3 regions of the Paenibacillus sp. SSG-1 genome follow, and region 3 is predicted to be linked to each of the others. Evidence: riboswitches for the same ligand, from Rfam matches in the RefSeq annotation. Region 3 holds a riboswitch; each other region holds the start of a gene.
What was found. A riboswitch is a leader RNA that binds a small molecule or an ion and turns the genes downstream of it on or off. The one in region 3 is predicted to bind cyclic di-AMP.
Positions count from the first base shown of each region.

Region 1: linked by a shared signal. The riboswitch ahead of BCV73_RS15925 (3D domain-containing protein) and the one ahead of BCV73_RS03250 (alpha/beta fold hydrolase) in region 3 are both predicted to bind cyclic di-AMP.
Region 2: linked by a shared signal. The riboswitch ahead of BCV73_RS33790 (hypothetical protein) and the one ahead of BCV73_RS03250 (alpha/beta fold hydrolase) in region 3 are both predicted to bind cyclic di-AMP.

Region 1 covers NZ_MBRK01000001.1:3,456,141-3,461,166, forward strand. Annotated here, with positions in the region: gene BCV73_RS15915 (NADH:flavin oxidoreductase/NADH oxidase) at 129-1,151, opposite strand; gene BCV73_RS15920 (polysaccharide deacetylase family protein) at 1,424-2,266, shown strand; gene BCV73_RS15925 (3D domain-containing protein) at 2,340-2,999, opposite strand; cyclic di-AMP (ydaO/yuaA leader) riboswitch at 3,003-3,157, opposite strand; gene BCV73_RS15930 (amino acid ABC transporter ATP-binding protein) at 3,396-4,118, opposite strand; gene BCV73_RS15935 (amino acid ABC transporter permease) at 4,105-4,764, opposite strand; gene BCV73_RS15940 (transporter substrate-binding domain-containing protein) at 4,934-5,026, opposite strand, start outside.
Region 2 covers NZ_MBRK01000001.1:7,363,680-7,368,705, reverse strand. Annotated here, with positions in the region: gene kdpA (potassium-transporting ATPase subunit KdpA) at 1-836, opposite strand, end outside; gene kdpF (K(+)-transporting ATPase subunit F) at 907-984, opposite strand; gene BCV73_RS33790 (hypothetical protein) at 1,126-1,515, opposite strand; cyclic di-AMP (ydaO/yuaA leader) riboswitch at 1,652-1,824, opposite strand; cyclic di-AMP (ydaO/yuaA leader) riboswitch at 1,947-2,157, opposite strand; gene BCV73_RS33785 (glutathione peroxidase) at 2,468-2,962, shown strand; tRNA gene BCV73_RS33780 (tRNA-Leu) at 3,108-3,190, opposite strand; gene BCV73_RS33775 (urease accessory UreF family protein) at 3,444-4,103, shown strand; gene BCV73_RS33770 (helix-turn-helix domain-containing protein) at 4,193-4,549, opposite strand; gene BCV73_RS33765 (PAS domain-containing protein) at 4,797-5,026, shown strand, end outside.
Region 3 covers NZ_MBRK01000001.1:659,995-665,020, forward strand. Annotated here, with positions in the region: gene BCV73_RS03240 (MATE family efflux transporter) at 1-639, shown strand, start outside; gene BCV73_RS03245 (hypothetical protein) at 680-1,393, opposite strand; cyclic di-AMP (ydaO/yuaA leader) riboswitch at 1,793-1,980, shown strand; cyclic di-AMP (ydaO/yuaA leader) riboswitch at 2,068-2,232, shown strand; gene BCV73_RS03250 (alpha/beta fold hydrolase) at 2,416-3,231, shown strand; gene BCV73_RS03255 (SDR family NAD(P)-dependent oxidoreductase) at 3,393-4,232, opposite strand; gene csaA (chaperone CsaA) at 4,517-4,846, shown strand; gene BCV73_RS03265 (DinB family protein) at 4,877-5,026, shown strand, end outside.

The DNA of each region.
Region 1 (5,026 bases), 2.8 Mb from region 3:
TATAGCAGCAAGGAGTCTTCATTCAAGGGTATGTTTACCGTTTAAAAAACGCGGGAGCCGATCCTACGGATCTGACTCCAGCGTTTTGTTGTGAATGCTTGATTAGCTTCATTTCCGCAATGCCTAGGTTAAAAAGCTCGCAAGTACTGTTTCGGGATCTTCTGTTCTCCGTTCAACTCTTGGGCCGCATGAAGCGCCCAGTAAGGATCCTTCAGCATGCCTCTGCCGACTGCGACCAGATCCGCCTTTCCTTCCAGCACCACCTGCTGCGCTTCCTCGTAATTTTCCAAGCGGCCGACAGCGATTACCGGTACATCCAGCTTTGCCTTCATTTGCTCCGCCAATTCCACCTGGTACCCCGAGCCGGCCTTCGGTCCGCCGTTCGATCCGATATGACCTTCACCGCCGGAGGAAATATGGAATACGTCCACGCCCGCATCCCGGTATCGTTGGCAGATTTCCGCGCAGTAATCGACGTCATAACCGCCGTCCACGTACTCCTTGGCTGACACTCTCATCAGAACAGGCATGTCTTCAGGGACCGCCTTCTTGACGGCTTTAACAACCTCTTCTCCGAACAAGGCCAGGTCTTTTCCATACGCATCGTCTCTTCGGTTGGTCAGCGGAGAATGGAACTGATGGATTAAATAGCCGTGAGCGCCGTGTATCTCCACGGTATCAAAGCCGGCTTCCACCGCGCGCCGGGCCGCTTCCCCATAGGCGGTAACCAGACTCTGGGCCTCTTCGGTGGACAAAGCTCTCGGAATTTTATATTTCTCGTCAAAACGGATGGCCGATGGGGCTACGGGCGGGTTCGCGTCCTCCGCCTTGCGGCCGGCATGGCCCAGCTGGATGCCGATCCTTGCGCCATGGGCGTGCACTTCGTCGACGATTTTGCGGTAAGCAGGGATCTGCCCGTCATCCCATATTCCCGTATCCCGGTTCGTAATCCGTCCGTCCGGGTGAACCCCCGTCATCTCTACGATAATCAATCCGGCTCCGCCGACTGCGCGGGATATATAATGGACATAATGCCAATTGTTAGGGATCCCGTCCTCAGCCTGTACCGAATATTGGCACATCGGAGGCATAACAATCCGGTTTTTCAGAGATAATCCTTTAAGCACATAAGGTGTAAATAGATCTGCCATTGCTTCGTGTCTCCTTTTTGTTGTATGTGATTAAGCCTATATGACAACAGGGTTATATGATTGCAGCGCCGCCGTTTATCGTCCATACCTCGCGGTTACGGCCAATGTACAGCGACCGTAATCCATCAGTTCTATTATACACCCTTTGCCGAACGATATGAAAATGTGGCCCAGCATCTGATTTAAAGCAACATAATTGCATCAACTTATGGACATAACAAGGATAAATCATGCTTTCGCTGTTTGTCCGCGGTGGAAAGGAGTCGAGACGGATGAAAAAGAAGCTGTTATGCACATTGCTGTCTTCCCTGCTGATCTTGTTGTTGATCTGTCCTTGGCAGTCCGGGTGGCCAGCAGCCGCCGCTCAAGGCGGTGAACCCCCGGAACATCCGTCAGGTTCCGAACCTGCACGGGAAACCAGCAGCCGGGAGGCGAAAGAAAAGCGGAAGGAACAGCAGATCCTTACGCTAGGCCAGCTGATCAAAAAATATCCCGAAACGTTCAAAATTCACGGTCCGCGCGTCAAAGAGGTGGCCCTAACCTTTGATGACGTGCCGGATCCCAGATTTACTCCTCAGATCCTGGATGTGCTCAAAGCCCATCATATTAAAGCCACCTTTTTTGTGATGGGCAGCCGGGCGAAGAAGCATCCCGAGCTGGTCGAGCGCATCGTCCGTGAAGGACATGTGATCGGAAACCACTCCTATAATCATCCCGTGTTTCACAAATTGGAGATGGACGAATATGTAGCCGAGATTAAGCGGACGGAGAACACGCTTTACGGCATCGTCGGCTATAAGCCCAAGCTGATCAGGCCGCCTTATGGAGACATCACGGAACGCCAACTGCGCTGGGCCAAGCAGCAGGGCTACAAAATCGTAAACTGGAACGTCGATTCGCTGGATTGGAAAGGAATCAGCAAGGAAGCGGTCAAGCGCAACGTGCTGTCCACCGTTGGGCAAGGCTCGATCATTCTTCAGCATGCGGGAGGCGGAACCACGTCCAATCTCAGCGGTACGATCGATGCCCTTCCGGACATTATTCAGACTTTGAAAAATAAAGGCTATTCATTCGTCACGCTGCCGAGGTTACTTCACGTTCCAAAAGACAAGTAACGCGCTGAGCGTACAAAAAAAACCGGCTTGAGTACAAAAGCCGGTTTTTCCGTGTTATTATGAAAAGCTTGAACTATTTAATGAAGTACAGCTCAACGTCCTGGAACCCGAAGGCACTAACGCTTTCCGGGCTGCCCGGCACGAAAATGTCGATGCGTTTCCCCTTAATCGCACTGCCGGTATCCTTAGCTGTCGCTACGAAAGCTTTCTTCGGAAGGCCCTGGAAGCTGTGACCGGTAACCAGCACTTTCGTTCCCAACGGGATAACGGAAGGGTCAACAGCGATCGTTCCCAGCTTCAGCGGGTTGCCGAAGTAGTCCACTGCACCCCACTTGCCGTTTTCGCTAGCGGCAGATGAATAAGCCGTAGCTCGGACGTCCAGCGTTTTGGAGTAATTGAAGGTTTTACCCCATGCTTCTACGACTTTGTCATCGCCGTTGACGTTCAGAGAAGCTGCCGTGATGATCGAGCCGCTGTCCTCTGCGGCAAATGCCTTGGCTGTGCTTGCTCCTGGAACGTTTAATTTCAGGCCTGGATAAATATTGGTTGCTTCTACGCTCGGATTTGCATTCATCAGCTGATTCAAATTAACACCATATTGTTTAGATAATGTATAGAAGGTGTCTCCATCCTTCGCTACATGGACCGAGTCCGCAAACGTGGGTACCGCTTGTACCGCCAGAGAAATGCCGATGATGGCTGCAAGTGTCTTGATTCCTTTAAATCTTTTCATGGTTCCTCCTTAAGTCGTGATGCCTGCGAAGTTAGCTGTCGGATTCGGATTGAGGAGACAACCCTACGCCCTATTGGTGCGATTCACCCCAAGCGTACTATGTACACAAATTACATCCCCCGCACTTTACCTTAGAAAAGTTTCGGCTCAACAAATATATCACAATTTTGTAACCTGTGCGCATGAAAATGTTACCAATCCAAAAGCCTTGAATTATCAGGCTTTATTTAGGGTTGTTAGCTGACTTAAGCAAGGGAGCAGCAGCTCAATTCCTTTTAAAATAGTTACAAAATCCTCATTCATTTTAACAATTTATTCATGAAAAGGTACATAAAAAGCCCTGGATGAGTAATATTCTCGTCCAGGGCTTTATCATTTTTATATGCAGGTACTTTGTCAAAGAACCTTGCTCAGAAAATCTTTCGTGCGGCTGTTTTGCGGGTTACCGAACACTTCCGCAGGCGTCCCCTGCTCGACGATTTGTCCGCCGTCCATAAAGACGATCCGGTCGCCGACTTCCCGGGCAAACCCCATTTCATGGGTTACGATAACCATCGTCATGCCGCCCTCCGCAAGCTTCTTCATGACCTCCAGCACTTCGCCGACCATTTCCGGGTCCAGCGCTGAAGTCGGCTCGTCAAAGAGCATGACGTGGGGCTGCATGGCCAGCGCCCGCGCGATGGCGATCCGCTGCTTCTGCCCGCCTGACAGCTGGGACGGATACGCATCCTTCTTGTCGGATAATCCGACCGTGCGCAGCAGGTCAAGGGCAATCCGTTCCGCCTCGGCCGGCGGCTGCTTTTTCACCTTAACCGGGGCCAGCATGAGGTTCTGCAGCACCGATTTATGCGGGAACAGGTTGAAATGCTGGAACACCATGCCCATTTTTTCGCGGGTGGCATTGATGTTATGGCGTTTGTCCGTAATCGGCTCGCCTTCAAACGTGATCTGCCCCCCTGTTGGCGTTTCGAGCAGATTCAGGCAGCGGAGAAAGGTGCTTTTCCCCGAGCCGCTGGGGCCAATCACGACGACGACCTCGCCTTTGGCGATGTCGATGTCGATCCCTTTCAGAATCTCCAGCTTGCCGAACGATTTGCGCAGATCTTTAACGCTGATCATCGGTATTCAGCCTCCTTTCGAATGCCCCCAGCAGCTTGGACAGGGTAAACGTCATAATGAAGTAGATGGCCGCAATGACCAGCAGCGGACTGAGGTAATCATACGTAATCCCTTGGATAGCCCCCGACTGGTACATCAAGTCGGTGACGCCGATAAACGATACGATGGATGATTCCTTGATAATCGTAATAAACTCATTGCCGATGGCCGGCAGCACGCTTTTTACAGCTTGGGGCAGCACGATGTACCGCATCGTCATGCTGCGCGTCATTCCCAGGGAACGGGCCGCTTCCGACTGGCCCCGGTCCACCCCCTGGATTCCGGCACGGAACACTTCCGCAAGGTACGCGGAGCTGTTAATGGACAGCGTAATTGCACCGGACTCGATCGGCGTAAGTTTGATCCCGAAAGCCACAAGGCCGTAGTGAATAATAAACAGCTGAACAACCATCGGGGTACCGCGGAGAACTTCCACCCATACCGAACCGATCAGCTTCGGCAGCCAAAAACGGGACATCCGCATCAAGGATATAATAATGCCCAGCACGAAGCCGCAGATGACGCCGATGGCGGCCAGGAGCAGTGTATACTGGATACCTGTCGCAAAATACGTCCGGTAATCCCAAAAAACGGAGAACATATACATAAAGACCCAAGAACCTCCTTTGTCATCATACCTGCCTGTCCCATCCTTCCCCTGTATACAACAGATCGGGACATATTTGAAACAAGGTACCCATCATTGAACAGAAAAAATAGCGAATTCGCTTCGCTATTTTATCCGATGTATAAAATGAGAACAGACAGCTTAACCTCTATTTCTGTGCAGCCAAATCGCTCGCTTCGGCGACGTACTGCTCAATCTTGTTTTCGGATTTCAGACGGTCCAGCGTTTTGTTGATTTGGTT
Region 2 (5,026 bases), 6.7 Mb from region 3:
TGCTTCTTGTTCCGGGCGAACCGTCCGAACGTGTAAGGCAGTGACGCCGAAATCGTCCACATGCTGAGAATTTCGATTACGTTGGTCAGCGGGCTTGGGTTCTCGAACGGATGGGCCGAGTTGACACCGAAGAAACCTCCCCCGTTCGTTCCGAGGTGCTTGATCGATTCCAGTGAGGCCACAGGACCCAGCGGAATCTGCTGCACGCCGCCTCCCAGCGTTTGCACGGCCCGCATCGGCTCCAGCGTCTGCGGCACTTTGAGCCCGACCAGCACCAGGGTTACGATGAGGGCAAGCGGCACGAACAGACGGACATGCGCCTTGATAAAATCCTCGAAGAAGTTCCCGAGCCCTTCACCCCTGCGGGTGATGCCGCGCATAAAAGCAATCGCGATAGCCAGGCCCGAGGCTGCCGAGGTAAACATCATCATCGTGATGACGATCATTTGGCCAAAATAAGACATGCCGCTCTCTCCGCTGTAATGCTGGAGGTTCGTGTTCGTCATAAAGCTGATGACCGTGTTGAAGGACAGGCTCGCCTCCATATTGCCGATGCCGTTCGGGTTGCCCGGAAGGGCGCCCATCGTTCGCAGCAATATATAGCTGATCGCTACCAGAAAGATATTGGTTGCGATCATGCTGAGCGCGTACTTTTTCCAATTCATGCTGCCCCGCTGCTTCAGCCCGATGATCCGGTATAGAACTCTTTCCACGCCGCCGAAAATCCGGTCCGTCCGGTTCGGTTCATTGGAGAACATATGATATACGTAAGTGCCTACCGGCTTCACGAGCAGCAGGAGCACGAAAATGACGATACAAATTTGCAAAATATCCAAGGCTGGCTTCCCCCTCTTACGAGCATGTTCTGCTTTGGCCCCTTGAGGCTTACAGATTTAAAATTCCCCGTCAAAATTTTTCCGGATGGATCAAGGCGTAAACCAAATAGATAAAGACAAGCACGGCGAATGCCCCAACGACAATCATTGGTCTTTGCCCCCTTCTTCCACCACTCGGCCGCACCAATGAAGAAATAACAAGAACACGCCAAAAGTTGCAGCGAGCGCAAGTATCATATATACATCCATCATCGTTTCCGGTCTCTCCTTTGCATGGTTAGAATCATCTTTATTTCAGTAAAAATCCGACTTCGCCGTTTAAGGTATAAATGATGTGATCGGCACCAAGCCCCCGGTAAATGCCGGGTGAGTTGCCCCTCTGCGTAATGACATATACCGGTTCCGACGTCCAGGGACGGCAGATTTGCAAATAGCGGCAGGTCAGGTTGAGGCTGCTTTCAAACAGAAAGATTTTGCCGACCTCTATTTCGGGCACCACCCAATCCTCCGCGTGATTCGTATTCAACCGGATGATCCGCTGCACCCCCATTTTTCTCAAGAGGCGTTCCTCCCGGGCACTGTTGGTCAGAACGGCAAAGGGCCTCTTCCAATACATCAGCAGCTTGATAAAATTGCGTCCCGCCTCGTTCGGCGCGGTCACGATGACGACGTTGTCCATTTCAAAGGCTCCTCCTATGCGGCAGCCGCGAATACGCAAAAGAAGCCGCAGGGAAAGAAGGACCTTTCCCGCGGCTTCTTGAATTTAGACGAACTATGAAGGATCGTCCTTTATTCAAAATGCGCACGACAAGTGCTGCCTCTCCCGTTACGCTGACGAGGTTAGCTGTCGGATTCGGGCGTGAGAGTCGCCCTACCTTCCGGTACTTACCGTACCGGAAAGATTCACCCCGGCGGCTTCCATTCCAGGCGGCCGCTGTGGTTCCCCCGCTCCCGGCCGTTTCCGGCCGAAATTAAGCGTTATTGATAAGTGTATGTGATTGTGATGAATGCTCTCTTTTGTTCCAGTAAGCTAAAAAAGGGTAAAAAAAACACAGAGGCCAGCTGATCCCCCTGTGATCCGAAAGTTTATTCGGGTCGCAAGTTTCATCATTCCTCTCTCAAACGACGCTTACGAGGTTAGCTGACGGATTCGAGCGGTGAGAGTCGCTCTACCCGGCCGGATCCATGGCATCCGTAGCCGGGATTCACCCCTGCGGCTGGCAGCAGACCCCCGACTCTCACACCGGTTCGCTGCTCCATGGCACGCGTTTGGTTCCCCCGATTTCCGCGCTTTTTTGCGGAAACTCAGCGATTAGTAATGGAAACTGTATTGAATACGCTCTGAATCATACACCCGCTCCTTCCAAGCTGTAAAGGCAGTCTAAAAATCATGAACCGCGAATTTTGGAACATTCAGGCTCTTATTAGCGCTTACATTTTGGCTTTTTGACTTCTACCTCTTTCATGCTCCCGATTTGGCGCATTTATGGAAACCAGGACAATCGGGGACACTGGCTCGCAGGAATACCCGCATTGACTTTCCAGTTCAATCGTTTAAAATTAAATTGTGTGATTGGTAAATGTTTCGGCTGGATGATCATTCATTGAAGCACAAAAGGAGGAGGATGGCAGTGAGCGTCTATGATTTTCAAGTGAACACGCTGCGCGGCAAAGAGGTATCGTTAAAGGAATATGAGGGTGACGTGCTGCTGATCGTGAACACGGCCAGCAAATGCGGATTTACGCCGCAGTTTCGCGGGCTGCAGGAGCTGTACGACGAGTTCCGTGACCATCATTTTCAAATTCTCGGCTTTCCGAGCAACCAGTTTGCCAATCAGGAGCCGGGTACCAGCGAGGAGATCGGCGAATTCTGCCAGATGAATTACGGGGTCACGTTCCCGATGTTTGAGAAGATCGACGTCAAGGGCAGCAACGCCCACCCACTGTTCCAATACCTGACCAGGGAAGCGCCGGGCGTGCTCGGATCGAAAGCGGTCAAGTGGAACTTTACCAAGTTCCTGGTCGATTCCAAAGGAAGGGTCATCAAGCGTTACGCGCCCAAAACGACACCGGACAAAATCGAAAACGACATCCGCAAGCTGCTTGCATCCGGAAAAAGCGAATAGGCAAATCAGCCCTACAAAATAACGCTACTTGCTGCGATCCGAATTCACTAGCTTTGCGGGACCCCGAAATATACGAAAATGCAATAAGCAAAAAAAAGAAGCTCCCCTGGATTTCTCCAAGGAAGCTTCTTTCTGTGTTCATAGATGCGGTAGAGAGGACTCGAACCTCCACGGGCGTACGCCCACTACCCCCTCAAGATAGCGTGTCTGCCATTCCACCACTACCGCATAATATCCAAAGTTCATTTAGCGAACTTTTTTATTATACACAAAATCATCCGAATTGTAAAGGGAAATACATTAAAACACCATCCATGTAATATTATATAACACATAAAACAACAAAAACAGTGATTAAGTCGCCCTAACATTGACAAATCACAATATTTATGTAATATTAACTTACAAATAATAGTGATCGATGATTTTACTTCGTAATTCATGTAATATTTATTACCACAATAATATGGAGGTGACCGCGTTGAACGACAAAAGCACCAAACTGCTCGATTACGTGCAAACGCTGGATAACGACTTGTCGGTCGGAGGCTTCAGCCATGTGTTTGACCTCCAAACCCGAATTGCAGAAGGGCGCATCCAGAGCCAGGAAGAGCTGGAAGGGTTCATCCTTCATCCGATGATGAGTCGCTTGGTCCGCCAAGACGGCGCGGCCATTCAGGCGATTTACGCAGCTGCCGACCAACGGGATATCCGTCAGATCGCCCGAATTGACCGGTACATCCTCGGAGGAATCGCTGCACATGAAAATGATGAAGCGGTGCGCCAACGGGGCAGAAGACTTTTGAAACTGGCCCAGGCCCTGTACCCCTGGCTCAATCTGAAGGTTCTTGACGAACTCGCGCAGAAGGAGCTGTCTCCCGTCTGCCTGGCCACGGCGCATGCCTATGTCAACTATCAGCTCGGATCCAGCCGCGACCACACCGTTTATGGCTATATGCAATCTGCGGTCTGCACATGCATCCAGCTCGCCGCCCGCTCGCTGAGCATCCCGCCTCACGACGCCAAAGCGTTGGCCGGCAAATGGACGGCTGAAATGGAGCGCGCATGGACAGCGGAGAAAGACTCCCTGCCCACAGACCTTTTCAATATCCAGGAGAACGACTCCCATATCGCCTCGTGATCTCTTTAACAACACCACAAAGGCACTCCGCTCTGCCCTGCTGCAGCGAAGTGCCTTTTCTGTTCCCATGTATGTAATTGATCTTCATCTTACTGATCGCGGGACTGGTTCTTCCGGTATTCCACAAACTTGATGTACTCCTTGATAAACTCCTTCTCGTGATCGGATAGCGGCATTTCGTTTAACTGCCTTCCGTTTTCCCACAAATAAGGATCCTGCTGCTCTTTCACCATATACGGCCCCGGTTCCTTGCCCAGAATCAGCCAGTCAAGGCTGACGCCGAAAAAGCTCGAAATTTCGATCAATTTATTGGTGCTCGGGGTGGACTTCCCCCTTTTCCAATCTCCGAAATTCCCCGTGCTGATATTAAGCTGCTCGCAAAACGACTTTTTGGTCATCCCCTTCTGCTTAATCAATGCCTCAATACGTCCGTAAATGGATTGCATAAAAAACCGCCTTCCAGTCATGTCGCAAAAAAACGACGCATTTAAGTAATTTCATGCTTGCAATATGACGCAAAAACGTGTATAGTATTCTTTATATTAGGAATTTCCATACCTATGGCTCTTATTGTATCATTAGTCCCTTTTCTAATCCAACCGCCCTGCAATCATTCACTTCATATCTGACATTACCTTTCCAACGCGATTCGGGCCCGCTTATGACCAATACCAAGACAGGGAGCGACCGCTTTTGCACACACTCGACATTTCTTATCATGAATTGATCCATGCCATGAGGCAATGTATTGCCGTCGTGGATGCCGGAGGAGTTATCATTTCAGTGAACCACGCCTGGATTCAAAGCGCGTATGACGAAGGCGTCCCCCAATCCTTTAACTGGGTTGGTATTAATTTTATGCAAATCGCCGACGCCCTTTCGGGAGAAGACGAACAAGACATGGACAGACTCCAGGCGGTTTT
Region 3 (5,026 bases):
TCCTCGGCCGTGTCCTTGTCGTACTCCGCCAACCAGTTTGTGACCACGGCCTTTATTTCGTCGCTTGGGGCCAGCGTGCTGGCAACGAAAATTTACACACAGAACATCATGTTCTTCGTCATGATTCTGGCCGTCTCGCTGGGCCGGGGCGGGCAAATCATCGTCGGGCAGCTGGTCGGCGCGGGCCAGAGGGAAGAGGCCTACAAGCAGGTGATCCGGAATCTGATCCGCAGCGAGCTGATTACGCTGGCGGCCGTCGCCGTGCTGACGCTGTTCCGGCAGCCGCTGATGAAGCTGTTTACGACCGACCCGGACATTATCGCGATGGGAGCGGCCTTGCTGCTGCTGAGCTTTCTGCTGGAGCCGGGGCGCAACTTCAACGTCATCCTGGAACGGTCGCTGCAGGCCGCCGGCGACGCCCGGTCCGCCATGATCGTGTCCATCACGGTGACCTGGCTCTTCAGTGTGCCGCTGACGTACCTGCTCGGCATTTATTGGGGATACGGCCTGTACGGCATCTGGGCGGCTTTTATCGCCGACGAATGGCTGCGGGGCATCCTGCTCTGGGTCCGCTGGAGGAGCAAGGCCTGGCAGCGAAAAGCGCTGGTGCAGCTTCGCAGCGAGGAGCAGGCGCTATAGCCGCCCGCGCAGGCAGCACAAAAGAACCGCCACTCGGGGATTATCCGGGGTGGCGGTTCTTTGTGCCGGCGCCGAACAGGGACAGATATGCCGAGGAGCGGCGGATCAAGGCGCGGGTATCCGTCGGGAATTCCCGGCCGAGCAGCGGGAGGCGGTTGTAGGGAGCTTTCGCCTGGATTTCCGTTTCAAGGGCAGCCGTCCGGCCGGAGATCGCAAGCGACGTTCCTCCCCCGATGCGCAGCGATGCTGCGGCTCCTTCGGCGTAAGCCGTACGGTTCAGCTTGAGAAGGCCGACATCAAGGGATCTTCCCATCTGTTCGGCTGTTGTGCGCGCGGTATGCTGCTCCAGGCGTGACCTGACATCAAGCAGCGCCATCAGCGCGAGCGGGTACTGATTGTGGTCCGGATGCTTCAGAATGTTCATGGCCGTCGCGGTGATGGCCTCTTCCAGCGTCAGGCCGCAAATATAGCGCAGGCGGCAGCCCCACCGTACCAGATCGAAGGCTTGCTTGCCTGAGCACAGCAGGCCCTCGGCAAGCCCTTCCTCGCCGGAGTAAGGCAGCTTTAAAATGCCGATCCGGCAGTTTTCCAGCCAGCCCAGGCTGTGGTGCTGGTATCTTGGAAGAACGATTTCAAACAGTTCGATGGTGGGAATCAAAGCCCGGTTCATCGTGACATCCTCCTTGACCGTGATTTCATGGATACTCCCTGCCGTCTTGTTCCGGATCGTCACGGCCAGTAGGGTTCCATACATGTGTCCGATTGGTAAACTATCCGCATCATACGTCCAAGGGATATCTTTGGCAAGAAGACGAGGCGGATTTTTCGGATCAAAACCAGCATCTTTCCAGTGTAAAGTCCAAAATTGCGGCAAAAAGCCGCTTTTTTTCAGCCTAGCGGCTTCAGCCCTATACCGGCATTATATTCCGATCCAATGGGCGGGTTCAGCCATATGAATGGCTTCCCGCCTTCAGTTATCCAGCAAAGCTAAGGAAAGCGGTAGGAAAGGCCGTAAAACAATGATTCCTACGGATTAGGACCCGTTTTCCCATCAGATCCCCAAATAAAGCAGGGAATCGTATCGTTTCCCTGCTTTACAGTTCGCCGTCCCAGGCGTATATTCATTTCATCATCCAATAGAGTAAGATTTGCGACTTGATGAACGCTGAATTTTCCGATGAAAAGCGGGGGAACCAATCGCAGTCCTCGTCCCACGGATCTTTATGCTGGGGCTTGCGGCTTGCAGGGGTGAATCGGAGGCAGGACAATGCCTGTTTCCGTAGGGCTACTCTCACGGCCCGAATCCGTCAGCTAACCTCGTAAGCGTAGTTGAGAGCGGAGGAAACTGTGATTTGACGCATCAACACAGGGTATCTGCTCTGTGTTTTTCTGTGCGCTCATTTTGAAGGATGAAGCGTGTACATGGAATATGTCTATTCGCTGAATTTCCGCCGGAGGGCGGAAAGCGGGGGAACCGGTCGTGTCTGCAGCATCCGCTGCGGCCATATGGGGTGAATCTCGAAAGTGATGAGTAGGGCTACTCTTGGGCCCGAATCCGTCAGCTAACCACGCAAGCGTGTTAAGAGAGGCAGCTGTTATTCATGCAGATGGCAAGGCTTATTCGGCCTTGGAGTTGGAAGCATGGAAGAGTGTCCTCTTTCCGGTGCTTCTTTTTTGTTGTTTAAACAAGGAGAAGCATCGATTCCCAAGCGGGCGGCGCCCGCGATTTTGCACAAACAGAGAAAACAGGTTATGTGGGAGAGAGGAGAACATGAAGTGCCTCAGATACAAGTAAACGGAACCACGTTATATTATGAAATTCACGGCAGCGGCACGCCCATCGTGTTCATTCACGGGCATTTGTCGTCCCATCATATGTTTGAGCCCCAGGTCGAATATTTCAGCAAGCGGGCGAAGGTGATTGTGCTGGACCTCCGGGGTTATGGCAATTCGGGGAAGCTTGACGTGGAGGTCGGGCACATTATGGAAACCCAATGCAGCGATCTGTGCGAGCTGCTGGATAAGCTGCATATTTCGCAGGCGACGCTTGTCGGCTGTTCCAGCGGAAGCGTGCTCGCCCAGACGTTTGCCGCCCTTCACCCGGACCGGGTCAGCGCCCTGGTGCTCGTAGACAGCTACTTCGCGGGATGCTTCGGGAAAAAGAACCATTTGCTGAATATTTGCGAGGCGTGCAGCTGGCTGTCTTATTATTTGCCTGCGGAGTTTTTCCTCCGGTCGCTGCGGGTGACGTATAACCGGTGGAGGCCGGTCTACAGCATCCTGCGCAAGGAGCTGTACCACAAGCGGCCGACAGAGTCGATCAAGCAGCGTATGGAGCTGCTGCGTATGGAGATGCCTGCCAATTTGGCACGGCTGCCGATGCCTGTACTGTGCGTCGCAGGCAGCCAAAGCGAGTGGTTCGTCAAGCAAATGCAGCGGGCGGCCACCCTGTTCCGGCAAGTGCAGCTGGCGACGATCGAGGATGCGATGTACCCGACCCATTTATGCCAGCCGCATGCATTCAACCGCATGCTGCTGAACTTTTTGATGGACCAGCATATTTACCGGACCCGGGAAGCCTATGGAGGGTAGCCCGCGGTCATGGGATTTGCCTCCTGGAAAGAAAATCGCATCTTGAATCGCACTGGCCCTAACCAAACGATCTACTCGCTATATTAGCTAATAAGTTAACCGCCCGATAAGAAGGCGGTTAACTGAGCTCTAGCGAGTATTCGTTTTTTCAATGAGACTGATTATATTAAAAAGGGAGGGATGAACCGTCCATCAATATCGGTGAACCCGTATTCCTGGGCAAGATCACCAACCTGTAGTACCCGTCCGTTTTTCAGTTTCACCTCATCATCCCCAGCTAGGGCTGACACCGCTCGCCCTACGTAGTACGGCGACTCCGTGTGTTTCAGAGCCTCAACCTCTTTCCAATGAGCTTCATCTGTACCGAAGTTCCTTAATACCAGTTCTGTTCTCATCCAGCCAGGGGAGACCGCTACCACGGTTATTTCAGTGCTTTTGAGATCATGAGCTAATCCGAGCACTGAGCGGTTAATGGTATTCTTGGCGAGGTCGTAATAGAAAGTTCCTAAATACTTATCCTGATCCTGAAATGTGGTATGTACGATCAATCCAGAATCAGCTTCCAGCATAAGCGGGATCGCATAATGGTTTGTCGCTATTTGTGGGCGTACTCCATTCTGAAACATAGCATCCCACATGTTCAGCGGATATTCCCAGAATGGTTTGGATTGTAAATTCACTTCCAAGTCATGCAGTCCCCAGACGTTATTCACTAGGATATGGAGCCGTCCTTGTTCCTGTCGGATTCTCTCGATCAAAGCCTGTGTATCCTCATCACGGGTATGATCGCAACGACATGCGTACGCCTCTCCTCCATGACTTCGAATCTCCTCCACAGTTTCATCGATACTGCCTGGAAAACCGTGTGTAGTCGTCCCTCGTAAACTTCTTCCGGATACATAAACTACTGCTCCGGCTTTCCCAAGCTCAACGGCAATCCCACGTCCTGCTCCCCGGCTTCCTCCGGTTACAAGAGCGATTTTCCCAGCGAGTCTCTTCAAGTCCATCTACTCCTTCGCAGTTATTTATTTCATCATACTATGGTAATACGTCATTAACTGTCGTAGTTTGAGGATGAACGATTGATTTTTGGAATAAATGAAAAGGCAAGCTTGAAAGTTAGGCATATTGCTAATTTGTTATTTGCGGCTATATCGATAAAATACGTTATGGGAATCTGGGCTGCGGTGTGCAGCCTTTTTTAGGTTGGTGAAAGTGCTTGTGCCATTGACAGGCAGGGATATAATGGAGAGATATCATCATGGCATAAGAAGGAGGAAAAGTTGTGGCAACCATCGAAGATTTGATGAAGCTGGACATTCGCATCGGAACGGTGGTCAAGGCGGAGCCTTTTCCGGAGGCGCGCAAGCCGGCGATCAAGTTGAGCATTGATTTTGGGGAGCTTGGAGTCAAGCGTTCCTCGGCCCAGATTACGAGAAGGTATACCCCGGAGCAGCTGATCGGCCGCCAGGTGGCCGCCGTCGTTAATTTTCCCGTGCGGCGGATTGCCGGATATGAATCGGAAGTGCTCGTTCTCGGCGGAGTTCCGGAAGAGGGCGATGTGGTGCTGCTGGCCCCTGATGTGCCTGTCGGTAACGGCACGCCCATTGCTTGAACATTTAACAAAACGAAAGGATGGATACCGATGATTCTGCGCCCAACGAAGGAAGACTACAACGAAGGTTTCGCCAAGTATGTCTCTCTCGTACCTGAGGGGAACCTCGAGGAGATTCTGAACGGGTCTCTGAACCGGACGAACGCGTTTTATTCTGCACTGACGGAAGACAAGGCGAAT